Linked DNA regions of Anaerocolumna chitinilytica. The protein of the gene in region 1 interacts with the protein of each later gene in a pairwise test. Links are inferred from orthologs where the notes say so. Each region holds a gene or a part of one and is shown on either strand. Other genes may lie near its edges.

What was found.
Region 2: the proteins of recJ (region 1) and bsdcttw_RS11660 interact in binary tests that used the Escherichia coli proteins (3 or more experiments, as listed by UniProt). The link is inferred for Anaerocolumna chitinilytica from one-to-one orthologs.

Annotation. Positions count from the first base shown.
Region 1 is NZ_AP023368.1:1,194,994-1,203,020, reverse strand. The notes cover bases 1,132-4,105. They hold recJ (single-stranded-DNA-specific exonuclease RecJ), read right to left. Parts: upstream 3,520-4,105; coding sequence 1,744-3,519; downstream 1,132-1,743. Other genes in these bases: scfB (thioether cross-link-forming SCIFF peptide maturase), read right to left, coding at 3,623-4,105; bsdcttw_RS05195 (hypothetical protein), read left to right, coding at 1,132-1,631. In the rest of the region: bsdcttw_RS05200 (adenine phosphoribosyltransferase), read right to left, coding at 1-174; more of bsdcttw_RS05195, read left to right, coding at 570-1,131; more of scfB, read right to left, coding at 4,106-5,077; scfA (six-cysteine ranthipeptide SCIFF), read right to left, coding at 5,254-5,394; bsdcttw_RS05175 (TIGR04086 family membrane protein), read right to left, coding at 5,496-5,870; bsdcttw_RS05170 (PHP domain-containing protein), read left to right, coding at 6,070-6,939; preprotein translocase subunit YajC, read right to left, coding at 6,973-7,308; tRNA guanosine(34) transglycosylase Tgt, read right to left, coding at 7,337-8,027. UniProt on the Escherichia coli protein: Single-stranded-DNA-specific exonuclease.
Region 2 is NZ_AP023368.1:2,680,397-2,686,188, reverse strand. Bases 2,594-5,553 are described here. They hold bsdcttw_RS11660 (DNA topoisomerase III), read right to left. Parts: upstream 5,192-5,553; coding sequence 2,996-5,191; downstream 2,594-2,995. Other genes in these bases: bsdcttw_RS11655 (serine hydrolase domain-containing protein), read right to left, coding at 5,345-5,553. In the rest of the region: bsdcttw_RS11675 (DMT family transporter), read right to left, coding at 1-57; bsdcttw_RS11670 (hypothetical protein), read right to left, coding at 194-508; bsdcttw_RS11665 (elongation factor G), read right to left, coding at 678-2,558; more of bsdcttw_RS11655, read right to left, coding at 5,554-5,792.

The DNA of each region.
Region 1 (8,027 bases):
GGATTCAGGGCCCACAATAACATCAATGTCTTTTCCATCTAATAATGCCTGCATCTGGTCGATTGACATCTTTAAGCTGTCCTTATCCTGCAAAACACTGGTTACATCCCTGAAAACTATTCCTTTTTCCGGAAAATCAGGTATACTCCTGACATAATCTTCTAACTTTTTCATGGTATCTGCCTCTTTCTTATTATATTAAAAAATGTTAAATAGGTGATATTTTTATCTGCCGGTAAGTATCTTCTGCTAATACTTAACATAAAGCGCCAAATATGGATAATCAAGTCTGCTATTTTGACACTTGAAACGAAATATGCTTAAAAACCCAACTTATATTATATCATTTCAGGAATTTCTTTTCAAATAAAATATAAGGTCATTCTATAAAAAACCCAGGAACTTTTCTTGCCTTTTTCAAAAAGATGTAATCTCCCTGCTCTGGTACCTATTATCCCTTCATCATGGTTTCAGTAGCAATGTCTATTTTTTCGACATAATATATATAGGAATATGGAGTCCATATTCTTTGCTTATAAGCAATACCTTATAACTGAAAGGTGGTTTATATGTCCCAACTTGTATTAGCCAGATCCTATGAACTTGGCTATTCCTCTATCACAAACGGAACAATTCAGAGCACCAATGGTGATTATGTCCTTGCTGGCAGGTTATTTGATGTAAACTCAAAATCCTCCGCCTTTGCCCTGCGGGCAGCAGGTGATGGAAACCTAATATGGTATAAGGAATATACTTCCCAATATTCCGATTTCTTTCAAGCTATTACCCAGATTTCAGACGGTAATTTCATTGCTACCGGTTCTTACTTTTATTCAGAATTTGCAGGAGACGAATATCTCTGGATAGTAAAATTGAATGAAGCAGGAGAAAAAATCTGGGAAAAGCAACTGGGAAATGTAAATGAACAAACAGACGGTTATGATGTAACCGCCACTGCTGACGGAGGCTTTGCCGTTACAGGGTTAATCAGAGAAAAGGAGACCTCTAATTTATTTACATGGGTATTGAAATTTGATTCCGACGGCAATCTTCAATGGGATAAAAAATTCAGCAGCGGTGTCGCATACTCTATCAATCAGACAAAAGATCTCGGCTATATATTATCCGGATATCATCTTCTTCCGGGTGGATTAAACAGTAATATTTATATTCTCAGGCTGGATCCTGCCGGGAATATTATATGGAGTAAAATATATGATGAGTACGAGATATATGTACTGTTAGACAGCGATATTAAAGAAACGGCAAATGGTCATTTTATTGTTGCCGCCAAATCTGTGGTAATGGAAATCGGCGCCTGCGGCAATATTATATGGTCTTTCCAGAATGAAGCCTTTAATATGAGTTCTGTACTGCAGACTCCGGAAGGTAATTACGGTCTGGGCGGAAGCCTTATTGTAAATAACGTGGACCATGCTTATATTGCTGTAATTGACAGATGCGGAAAACAGATACTCTGGGACAATACAGAATTATTATACCCCAGCGGATTAACTCAAATCTTCGTGAATCAGGCAGGTTATACTACAGCTGGAGGCTATGTACCTTTAAATAGCAATCAATACCAAAGCATCCTGGCAATTTTTAATCCGGCAGAAAGTGTAAATTAGTCTACGAAAAAGGAGCTGCTTTAAACAAATTAGCTTAAAACAACTCCTTTTCATATTTATCTGTGATACTGCCTAAATGAAAAAGATAACAGTCTTTTCATGTATCCCTGTCTTACTCTGCCTTTTCATAAAGATAATTCTGTATAATTATTTGAATACTACGGTTTCCATTGTATTCATTTATAGTAGGATAATAAGTCAGTGACAGCTTTATCTTGTTTTCTCTATGTGTAAAGGCACGCTCCACTTCAGTTTTGCCGTAATTATCATAAAGGCCTTCAAGAAACCCTGATGTATCACCAAAATACATAGCTTCCATTTCTTTTCCATATTGGTTTCTTACCAGCAGCTTAATAACATTTTTATTTTTTCCGATTACTGAAAGTTTTAACACAGATAGACTTCTATCCGCAAACAAAGGTTTTTCATTTCCTTTTCCAAAAGGCTCTAAGACCTTTAGCTCTTCAATCATTTCCTCTGTAATTAATCCTAAGGGCAGTACTATATCAATTACGACTTTGGGAATCAAGTCTTCCGCAGTTAAAATTGTATTCTTATTTAGACTGCTTCGAAAAGGTTCTATCGCTTCTATGGTCAATGACATACCCGCTGCCATAGGATGACCTCCAAACTTCGTGAGATGTTCCGCCACTCTGGTAAGTTCTTCGTGCATATTATACTTTTCGATAGAACGCCCGGAGCCTTTTACCATCTCATGAGCCTTGGTTAATACAATGGCCGGTTTATTGTACTTTTCCCTTAACCTTCCTGCTATAATTCCCGCGAGACTTTCATGACATTCCTGAAGATAAACAACTAATACCTTATCTTCTTTTAAACCGGAGCCTTCTATCATGGAAACGGCTCCAAACAACCCTTCCTCTGTCATCTGCTTTCTCAAATCATTCAGATTCTTTAACTCTTCTGCTTGCTTCCTGGCATCTTCCCGGCTCTCTGCCAAAAGAAGCCTCAACCCCTTTTTAGCTGTGTCCAGCCTTCCGCCTGCATTGAGACAAGGACCGATGACATATCCCAAGTGATAAGAAGTTAAATTCTCCAAGGCAATTCCGTTCATTTCCATAAGTGCCCGTAAGCCAAGATTTTCGGTTTTTCTAAGAAGTTCCAAACCCTTTTTTACCAGGATACGGTTCTCTCCTGTTAATTCCATTACATCACAGACTGTGGCTATAGCAACGATTTCCCGCAAAGGTATTAGTTCTGCTTCGTCTATCCCGTTGCTTTTAAACAGAACTTCCATGAGCTTATAAGCGACAGCTGCCCCACATAACTGCTTAAACGGATACTCACACTCCTCCTGCTTCGGATTAACTACTGCATCTGCTTCCGGCAGCAGATACCTCTTCTTCTCCTCCTCCATTATGTAAGGAATATCATGATGATCGGTTATAATAACTGTCATTCCAAGCTGCTTTGCCTTTTGTACCTGTGCTAAGGCAGCAATTCCGTTATCACAGGTTAATATGGTATCTATTCCAGCTTCAAAGGCAGCATCAATTATCTGCTCATTTATCCCATATCCGTCTTTGATACGGTCCGGTATCTCATAATCCACCCTGGCCCCGCAAAGGGTTAATGCCTTATAGAGTATGTAAGTGGAAGAGATTCCATCCACATCGTAATCCCCTACTATCCGAATTGGAAGTGAACGATTTATTTTATCCTCTAATATTTCACAGGCCTTTGTAATATCCTTCATACCATAAGGTGTGCAAATCCTGCTGTAGTCTGGATTTAGGTATAAATCGATATCCCCTTCCTGAAGCAGCCCTCTGTTTACAATCAACCTCGCAAGACATTCACTGATACTATGCTTTTGCATAATAGATTCAAAATCTGCTTTTTTATTCCTTAGTACCCACTTTTCCATAGAGTCCTCACTTCTGTAAAACCTATTCGAAAATGCCTGTCCGGCTGCCCGTTATTTCAGGCGGTCAGACAGGCATTCTTTCTTAAAAGTCTTTGTCCGATTTCTAGAGATCTGCTTCCGCAGCTTTGATCATAAGGGCACACTCAACACGTTTTCTTTCCAGTTGGCAGCCGATGTCATAGGCATCATGAATGCTTCCGTGGAATTTATAAGAGTTGGCAGCACAACCTCCGCTGCAATAGAACTTGGCAAAACAGTCCTTACATTTCTCTTTGGAATATACGTTACAGCACTTAAATTCTTCCTGCAGTTCCGGTGTCTTCACTCCCTCAAAGACATTTCCCATGAGATATTTCTCTTCCCCTACAAACTGATGGCAAGGGTACAAGTCACCCCAAGGTGTAACTGCCATATATTCCGTACCCGAACCGCAGCCGGAAAGACGCTTTGCTACACATGGACCGCCGGACAAGTCTATCATAAAGTGGAAGAAATTAAAGCCTTCACCTGCCTTTTTTTTCTGAAGGATATAAGCTGCTAATTTATCATACTCTTCATAAACCTTCTCTACATCCTCTTCTTTGATAGCGTAACTCTCCTCCGGAAGTGCCACAACAGGCTCTACGGATATCTGCTTAAAGCCCAGCTCAGCCAGATGAATTACATCTTCTGAAAAGTCCAGATTATTATGGGTAAATGTTCCTCTTACATAGTAGTTATTTTGGTTTCTGCTTTCTGCTACCTTTTCAAATTTCGGAAGAATGATATCATAGCTTCCCTTTCCGTTTCTGGAAGGGCGCATCAAATCGTTGATTTCCTTTCTTCCGTCAATGCTAAGTACTACATTGGCCATTTCTTTGTTGGCAAATTCCATTACTTCATCATTCAGAAGAATTCCATTGGTAGTAAGCGTAAAACGGAACTTCTTGTTATGAAGTTTCTCCTGTTCTCTGCCGTATTCTACGAGCTTTTTCACAACTTCGAAGTTCATCAGAGGCTCACCGCCAAAGAAATCCACTTCCAGGTTTTTTCGGTTGCCGGAATTGGCAATGAGGAAATCCAAGGCCTGCTTTCCTACTTCATAGCTCATAAGAGCACGTCTTCCCTGATATTCTCCTTCTTCTGCAAAGCAGTATTTACAGGCAAGATTACAGTCATGTGCAATATGAAGACACAATGCCTTCACTACGGTTGAACGGGATTTAAATTCTGAAATATAATTCTCATAAATATCTTCCGTAAACAAAGCTCCGTCATTTATCAGCTCTTCTATGTCTGAAACAGCTTCTTTTACTGCCGCACTAACAGCATCTGAAGCTGTATTTCCTTCCGTTATGTATTCTGCAAACAGGTCGGTATATTCTTCTTTACTGTATTTTTCGGTTATTTTATGTATGATAGCCTCTTTCGCCTGCTCTGCGGCCAGATGCTTCTCATTTCTATCTGCTTGATTATACAACTCTATAATATCATAGATTAAATCATCCACTACATGGACCATACCGCTATTCACATCCAAAACAATATTATATCCGTTGTTTTTATACTGATGAACCAAATTTTCCTCCTTCTATCTGTTTATGAGTAATCTGCAGCTAATGGCAGTTGCCGTGAGTACAAATCTTACCCATACACAAGGAATAAGCAGCGACTATAAGACGCTGCTTAGTTTACATGATTGCTTATTGATTTTAAAGCAACTATTCGTTACTATGTACCTTTGGTAGCGTGAAATTATTGGTTTTCACAGCTCTGGTTTCCTACTGTGCAGGATGTTTTACATGCTGACTGGCAGGAAGTCTGGCACTCACCGCAGCCGCCTTTTTTCATGGATTCTTTAAGGTTTCTTGTATTTAAAGTCTTAATACGTTTCATGATTTTCCTCCTTCTTATTCCTTGATATTTCTTAACATCAATATCCGCAACCATTATATCATATCTGTCCCAAGTTGAAAAGATATTTTTTACCATAACTGCTAAGATACCATACCGCCAAGCATACCGCCAAACAAGCATAGAAGCATTACTGTAAAGACTCTGGACATCTCCATCCCCATTAGAGAGCCGGTAAGTATGGAGATCAGAAACAGAATTATGAAGTACAGACCTCCGATTAAAAGGCCCCATAAAAATCTTTTCTGAGAAGCACCTTTACCAAAGAGAAATCCTCCTAAAAAGGTAGAGAGTATGTAGGTCGCTATTATTCCACCACTTAATACCTTATTGGAAACATCCAGTTTCAGCATAAGAAAGGACAGTATAAACAGCATAAGCCCTGTTACAATGTAGGATAATACTAAATCTTTTAATATGACGGTAACCCTGGAATTACGATTAAGTACTTTGTCCATGAAATACCTCCGTTTACTTTATACAGTAGTATATTATCACAAGGTTCTTTCTATGCTTCCAAGCAGTAAATTTAAGGTTGTAAAAGGATAGGAAAAAGGGTAAAATGCTTGTAGAATTGTTTTATGATATGCTGACATTCAGATTTGCACTCAATGGTAGATTAACGAATTACCAATCATAGACGCGAAAGGGGTTATTATGAGATATATTGACCTGCATGTACATTCCAATGCCTCAGACGGCACGTTAACTCCCACAGAAGTGGTCAGGCTTGCTGCTACCTTGTCTCTTTCTGCTATTGCATTGACCGACCACGATACCTTAGCCGGAATCAGAGAAGCTCAGACAGCGGCATTACTGCTATCTGACTCCGAGAACCCTTTGCGCATTATACCAGGTACAGAGATTTCAGTGGCTTACAATAAAAGAGATATCCATATCCTTGGACTTTTTCTTGATATTGATAATAAAGTTTTAAATGATGCACTGCAAGAAGCACTTCAAAAACGCAATGAACGCAATGAAGAAATGACTGCCAGACTTCGTGGCGCCGGTATTAATATTACCGTTGAAGCTTTAAAGGCTGCTGAAGGTGAAGCTGTGTTAACCAGAGCACATTTTGCCAAGTATATGACCGAGCATGGATATACCAAATCCAATAAAGATGCTTTCGAAAAATACTTAAACGACTCCTCTCCTTACTATGTTCCAAGAGAATATCTCTCCCCTGAAACAGCCATTTCTCTTATACACCAGGCAGGAGGCCTGGCGGTCCTTGCCCATCCCTTATTATATAAGTATAACCTGGAACAATTGGATGAAATTATCTCTCTCTTTGCCGGTTATGGTTTGGATGGTATTGAGGCTATCTATTCCATGAACACCGGTTTCGATGAGGGTATTGTAAGAAGATTTGCCAACCGTTATAATCTAATGATAACCGGTGGTTCTGATTTTCATGGCAATAATAAACCAGACATTGCTCTTGGCACTGGAAAAGGAAATCTGTTGATTCCTGAAACTCTTTTAGAACCTATGGAAAAACGCTTAAAAGAAAGGTCCCTGTAATAAGGGACCTTTTCATTATTCCTATTGAAGTGATTACTCTTTATCCTTGGAAGCTACTGCTGCCTGAGGTTTCTCGATTTCTACAATTGCGGTCTTTTTCATAGGTATACGGCAGTTTTTATTATTACCGAATTCAACAATTACCACATCATCCATCACATCAATAACAACGCCGAAAAAACCACCGGAAGTCAGAACACTGTCTCCGTTTTCAAGTGTTGACATCATAGCATCCATTTTCTTCTGCTGCTTTTTCTGGGGACGTATAGCCATAAAATAAAAGATACCTACCATAACTACGATCCACATGATAAGTGTTGCCATAGATGTAAGTCCACTGGCCTGACTTGTTAAAATTCCAAATTGCATATTGTTCCTCCTACAAATAAAATATTATTTACTCTTCGCCTACGGCGAAATTGCCTGCGGCAAAACCGTCCAGCTTAGCTTTCTTATATTCCGCATACCTTTGTTCTTCAATGGCACCACGGATTTCTTCCATCATATTATTATAGAAATACAGGTTATGAGTTACCAAAAGCCTTAAGCCCAGCATTTCCTTCGCCTTTAACAGATGCCTGATATATGCTCTGCTGTAATGCCTGCATACAGGGCAGCCACAGCCGGATTCAATCGGTGCGCCATCCAGTTCGTATTTGGCATTCATCAGATTCATTTTACCATGGTTTGTATAGGCGTGTCCATGTCTACCGTTTCTTGCCGGATAGACGCAATCAAAAAAGTCAACTCCTCTTTCAACGGATTCCAGAATATTCTCGGGCGTTCCCACTCCCATTAAATACGTGGGTTTTTCTAAAGGCAGATAAGGAACGGTTTCCTCCAGAATATAATACATTTCCGCATGGCTCTCGCCAACCGCCAAGCCTCCCAGAGCATACCCATTCAGGTCAAATTCGGATATCCTTTTGGCATGTTCAATTCGAATATCTTTATAAGTACCACCTTGATTGATGCCAAAAAGCATCTGGTTCTTATTGATGGTATCCGGCAGACTATTCAGTCTGGATAACTCATCTTTACACCGAACAAGCCACCTGGTAGTTCTGTCCACAGAATTTTGCATATAG
Region 2 (5,792 bases), 1.5 Mb from region 1 along the record:
TTCAATGGTGGTTAATACTCCTGCTAAAATAGCCAAAAGCATGGAGATAATATTCATCCTGCTGCCCTCTGTTACGATTTCTTTATGTATACAAGATATGTACGAGTATCCCATAATATACGAGCTGTATTATGTATGACGAATAAAAAACTTCTGTCTAAGGAGTGACAGAAGTTTTTATTCGTCTTAAAATCTATTCCTTGTTAGTGGGTAAGGCATGTTCTTGCTCCGCTTTCGTTACCGATTCTGGTGTTCCCTCTTCGTTACTGCAACAGCTGTGTTTTCCGCTTCGCAGCATCATGATTATCATCCCTCCCATCATAACAGGACAGATAAAAGGTGCTATAATTCCCAGTAAACCTGCTGCAGCCGGGCTATAACGGGCTATAAAAGGAAGAGTCATTATGATAAGTGCCGGTATCCCGCAACAAAGTATCATATGAAGCATATGTTTCATAGGACTGTGTTCCCTGGTGCTATTACCTCTTTTATTTCTATTAAAATTCATATAACCTCCTGGAATTTCATTTTGCACATTTTATACTATCAGTCATGCTGCTTGAAGTATTCCGCAAATATGATTTCAGCCAACTTGATGGATAACTAATGCATTACAATAACTTATACCATGGCCATATGGAGATTACATGAAGAAATATAATTATAAGGGTTAAATATTAATATTTTTCACTATTGTATAGCTTTCCTTCTTCTCTGTACTGCCAGAAAGAAGTTTCGAAGATTCCTCTGCCCTCTGTTAGGGTAAAGAGAACCACCGAAAAATCTTTACTGGCTTCCAGTGTTACTTTTCCCGTTATTATCATTTCTGTTTGGGTATATTTTGTTTCTTCCATCAAAGCATTCATTCTCACTAACTCAGTCATAATTTTCTTTTCACAACCCTGTGGTGCGGTGAGGATAAAGTTCATAACAGGCTCCATGGTTTTTACACCGATACTGTTTAATGCCTGGTAAACAACTTTTTCAGCCAGTTTTCTAAAATCTGCAGGGGTACTGGTTACACTGCAATAATCAGAATAAAGAAAAGTCACCTTCGTATCCACTACTTCACCACGAAGTCCTTTGCGGATTCCCTTCTCTACACCTTCTTTCACACCATTTTGAAAGGATTTCGTAAGGTCTCCGTATGAAACCTGTGTTTCATAAAAAAAGCCGCTTCCTTCTTCAAGAGGTTCAAGTGTTAGGCCTACTCCGGCCCGCAGCAGATTACTTGGACTGTTGATGGGAACAATGCAGGTTATCTGGTCTATCGGTTTATCCTTCTTAACCGTTATCGCACTGTCAAACTCAGTTTCCAGATGAAATCTCTCTAAAAGCAAGGCTTGCAATATCTCCTTTTGCAAATTGCCAAAAAGCTTAAGCTTTATTTCTTCTGTTTCCTCATCAATATTCAAATCCAGATAGGGATCTTCTATGGTCAATATTTGCAATGCTTCTAACAATTCTCTTCTGGCAGCTGCCGGTATTGGTCTTATACCTACTTGCAGCAGAGGTTCTGTCTGCTTATTTAAGGCAAGCTTGGTCCTTCCACCAATCCAATCACCGCACACAAGTTCTCTGGCATCCGTAATTACCGCTACGTCTCCATCCTGAACTTTATTTTTTGGAACCAATTTTCCATTTTCTAAACCGAATAAATTACGAACAACCATCTCCTGCTGGTCTCTTTCGACCAGAATGTGTTCTCTTAGTACTAGTTCACCTGAAAATACACGGAGAAAGATAAGCTTATGTTTATGTTCATCAAACAATACCTTATAAACATAGGCAGACAAATCCTTATTATTACAAATTCTTGGTACAAACCACTTGCCGATAGCTTCCATTAATTTCGTTATTCCAATATCCCAAAGTGCAGTTCCATGATAAACCGGATAAAGTTTTCCATAACGGTTGCGGGAACGGATTACTTTCTCATAATCATCTGCAGTAATCATTTCCTCTTTCATATACTTATCAAGAAGTTTCTCAGAATGGAGAATTATCTGTTCTGCCATATCCGGCTCATCATAACTCTTCTCAATAATTTCAAAGCTTTGTTCTGCCGCACCATATTGGTAAATTACTTTTTGCATTAATAAGAAATTCTCAGTGAGCTGCTGTCGCATCTGTTGATAAATCTCCTCCAGATTAACACCTATACGGTCTATCTTATTCACAAAGAAGATTACCGGTATTTTCATTTGCTTTAATTTATTAAAAATGGCACGAGTCTGAGGTTGAACTCCTTCTCTTGCAGAAATAACAAGAATTACTCCGTCAAGGACTGATAGAGACCTCTCAACTTCTGCAATAAAGTCCATATGCCCTGGTGTGTCAATCAGATTGATTTTGATTTCTCCAATCATAAAAGATACGGTAGCAGAACGAATTGTCATTCCCCGTTTCTTCTCCAGTTCCATTGAGTCTGTTGTGGTCGTTCCATTATCCACATTTCCCATGGAATTCTTAATTCCGCTATGATAGAGAAATCCTTCTGTCACTGTTGTTTTTCCTGCATCTACATGTGCCATTATACCGATATTTAAAATATTCATCACGATCACCCATTCTTTCTAATCTTCATTTGGTAATCAGCAGCTCCCCTTCTGAGAACGAGCGGGTTGCCTGACATGGGTAATCTTGTTTTTAGGCGCAAAAAACCACAGTCATCGACTGTGGTTATAATTTACATAAAATCCTTGTTCCAACTTTTTATGGAACACTGGATTATATACAAGTACCTAGGCCGGCTGATTGCATCTTTCCTATTCTGTTCTCTGTTTTTATAGACTTGCGCATATTTCAGCCTCCTTCAATTTGTTTTCTTCTTATAAAATACAATACATAAGTTTCAAAGTCAATTCTCAAAATCAGTTATAATTGTTTTATCCTATTCGTGTCTTTACAACTTATCACAAGCATATACCGAAGATTTCATACATAAGCTGTATATATCTTATTGTTTCTTATTTTTTCTTATTTTTTCATACTGCTAAAGCTTAATTTTAGCAAAAGCATCTGCAAAAGCAGTATTAACAGGCGTCTGTTCTTCCTTTTTCATTTGATTCATATACTTAGCTACATCCTTTTTACTGACACCTGCGCCTTCTTTTTTTCGTCTTTCCTGAAAAGCAGAAAGCTTTTCCTTGTGGCCGCAGGAACAAGTGAATGTCTGATTATCACCCTGACCAGTTAATTCCATCTTCTTGTGGCAGACCGGACATCTGGCATTACTGGTTCTGCTGGTAGTCTCCCTGTGACCGCATTCACGGTCTTGGCACACTAACATTTTACTGTTTTTACCGTTTACCGCCAACATATTCTTACCACAGACAGGACATTTCTTATTTGTAAGATTGTCATGCTTAAAATTACCTTCACCTGTTTTAATCTCTTCTACGATTTCTTTCGTATAGTCGGTCATTTCCTTCATTAAGTCCTGTTTTTTCAGGCTTCCCTTTGCAACCCTAGCTAGCTTCATTTCCAGGGATGCCGTAAGTTCCGGTTTTTTTAAGTCCTCCGGAACCAGATTTAGAAGTTGTTTCCCCTTAGAGGTTATGAAGATATCCTTGCCCTTCTTTTCCATCAGGAAGGAATTAAAAAGCTTTTCAATAATATCCGCACGAGTGGCAACAGTTCCAAGACCACCGGTTTCCCCAAGAGTTTTGACTAATTCCTTATCCTTCTGTTCCAGAAAATGAATGGGGTTCTCCATGGCGGAAAGAAGTGTTGCCTCGGTAAAATATGCCGGTGGCTTTGTCTTACCTTCTGTTATTGTAAATACGATAGGTTTTAAGATATCATTTTTTGCTATCTTAGGCAATTTTTGATTCTCTTGAATATTACCGTTCTCTTCTTTTAAAGAAGCCTCTTCCGATATATTTTCATAGATTTCTTTGTATCCGGCAGACTTAATAATCTTACCCTTAGCTATAAACTCTTCTCCACCTGCTTCAACCTTTATTGTGGCTTCTTCATACTCACAAGGGGGATATAGAACAGCCAGGAAGCGTCTTACTACCATATCATAAATCTTTCTCTCATCTGAACTCATATTCTCAAGATTGACATACTGCTCCGTGGGTATAATCGCATGATGGTCACTTACTTTCTGATTATCTACAAAGGAGGCATTTGCTGCAATAGGCTTTCTTGTAAGAACAGCCGCCAATTTCTTATAAGGTCCGGTACTTATAGCTTCCAGCCTTTCTTTCAATGTTCCAACAATGTCAGTTGTAAGATACCTAGAATCCGTTCTGGGATAGGTTAAGACTTTATGGTTTTCATAAAGGCGCTGCATAATATTTAAGGTCTCTTTTGCTGAAAAGTCATAACGTACATTTGCTTCTCTTTGAAGCTCTGTTAGATCATACAATCCCGGGGAATAGGATTTTTTCAACACTGTACTAACTTCCGTAACGGTACCTTCTCTTCCGGTAAGCTTTTCTTTAAGCTCTTCAATCTGTTTCTTATCATTGGTCGTGGTATTCTTAGTTTTAACATCCCGCCAGGTCAGCGTCAAACCATTTACCCTGCCGATTAGTCCAAAATAAGGTACCGGAACAAATTTTTTGATATCTTCTTCTCTTTTTGCTATCATAGCCAATGTTGGTGTCTGAACTCGTCCGCAGGAAAGACTTGCATTGTATTTACAGGTTAAGGCTCTGGTAGCATTCATCCCCACAATCCAGTCCGCCTCCGCTCTGGCCACTGCCGCCTGATAGAGATTCTCATAGTCCTTTCCGTCTTTCAGTTTTAAGAACCCTTCCCTTATTGCTTTATCCGTTACAGATGATATCCATAATCTTTTCACAGGTTTTTTATTGTTGGCTTTCTCCAGAATCCACCTTGCGACTAATTCACCTTCTCGGCCCGCATCGGTAGCAATTATGATTTCAGATACATCATTTCGATGAATTTGCGTCTTTACAGTCTGATATTGCTTACCTGTCTGCTTAATAACCACCAGTTCAAATTTATGCGGCAGCATCGGCAGATGCTCCATCTTCCATTCCTTATATTTGTCATCGTATTCTTCCGGATCAGCGAGTGTTACCAGGTGTCCCAAACCCCAGGTAACAATATATTTATCCCCTTCCAAAGCACCGTTAATATTCTTATTACATCTTAATACTCTTGCAATATCTCTTCCTACAGAGGGTTTCTCTGCAATAACCAGTGATTTCATTTAGACCTCCATGCTGCCCGATTTACTCTATTTCTTAAGTTCTCATTTATTTTAACATAATACGGGAAGAAATAAAATTAAAAACTGCCGGATTTCTATACCGCGATGAAGCTTATATGCTTTCATCCAATATATAAATCCGGCAGCCTATGTTTATTCCTCAGCGCAGCTGCTGATGATTATGTTTCTTAACTTCCTGGTGATTTCCATGGTACCTGCATCTGTTTTCTGCGTCATGAAAAGAAAGTTCAAATTGTCCGTAGGGCAATTAGAAAAATAACAGCCAAGCCAGCCATCCCAACCATATTCATGAAGGCTGCCGATAGTTCCAGCTTTTGTCGTATCAACTAATACTCTCATAAGGTTTCCATAACTATGTCCCTCTAACTCCAGCCATGACTCCATACCCTTTTGCTGTCTTTTATTTAATACTTTAGTGGTCATATATGCAACTGTTTTGGGATGAAGTATGGTAACTCCTTCATAGCTTCCGCCGTTCATAAGCATAAGTGAGAATTTGGAATAGTCATCAATGGTGGAAACTAATCCGGCTCCTCCAGCCTCATATGCCGGTTCTCTGTCCATGCTTTGAATGATTCCA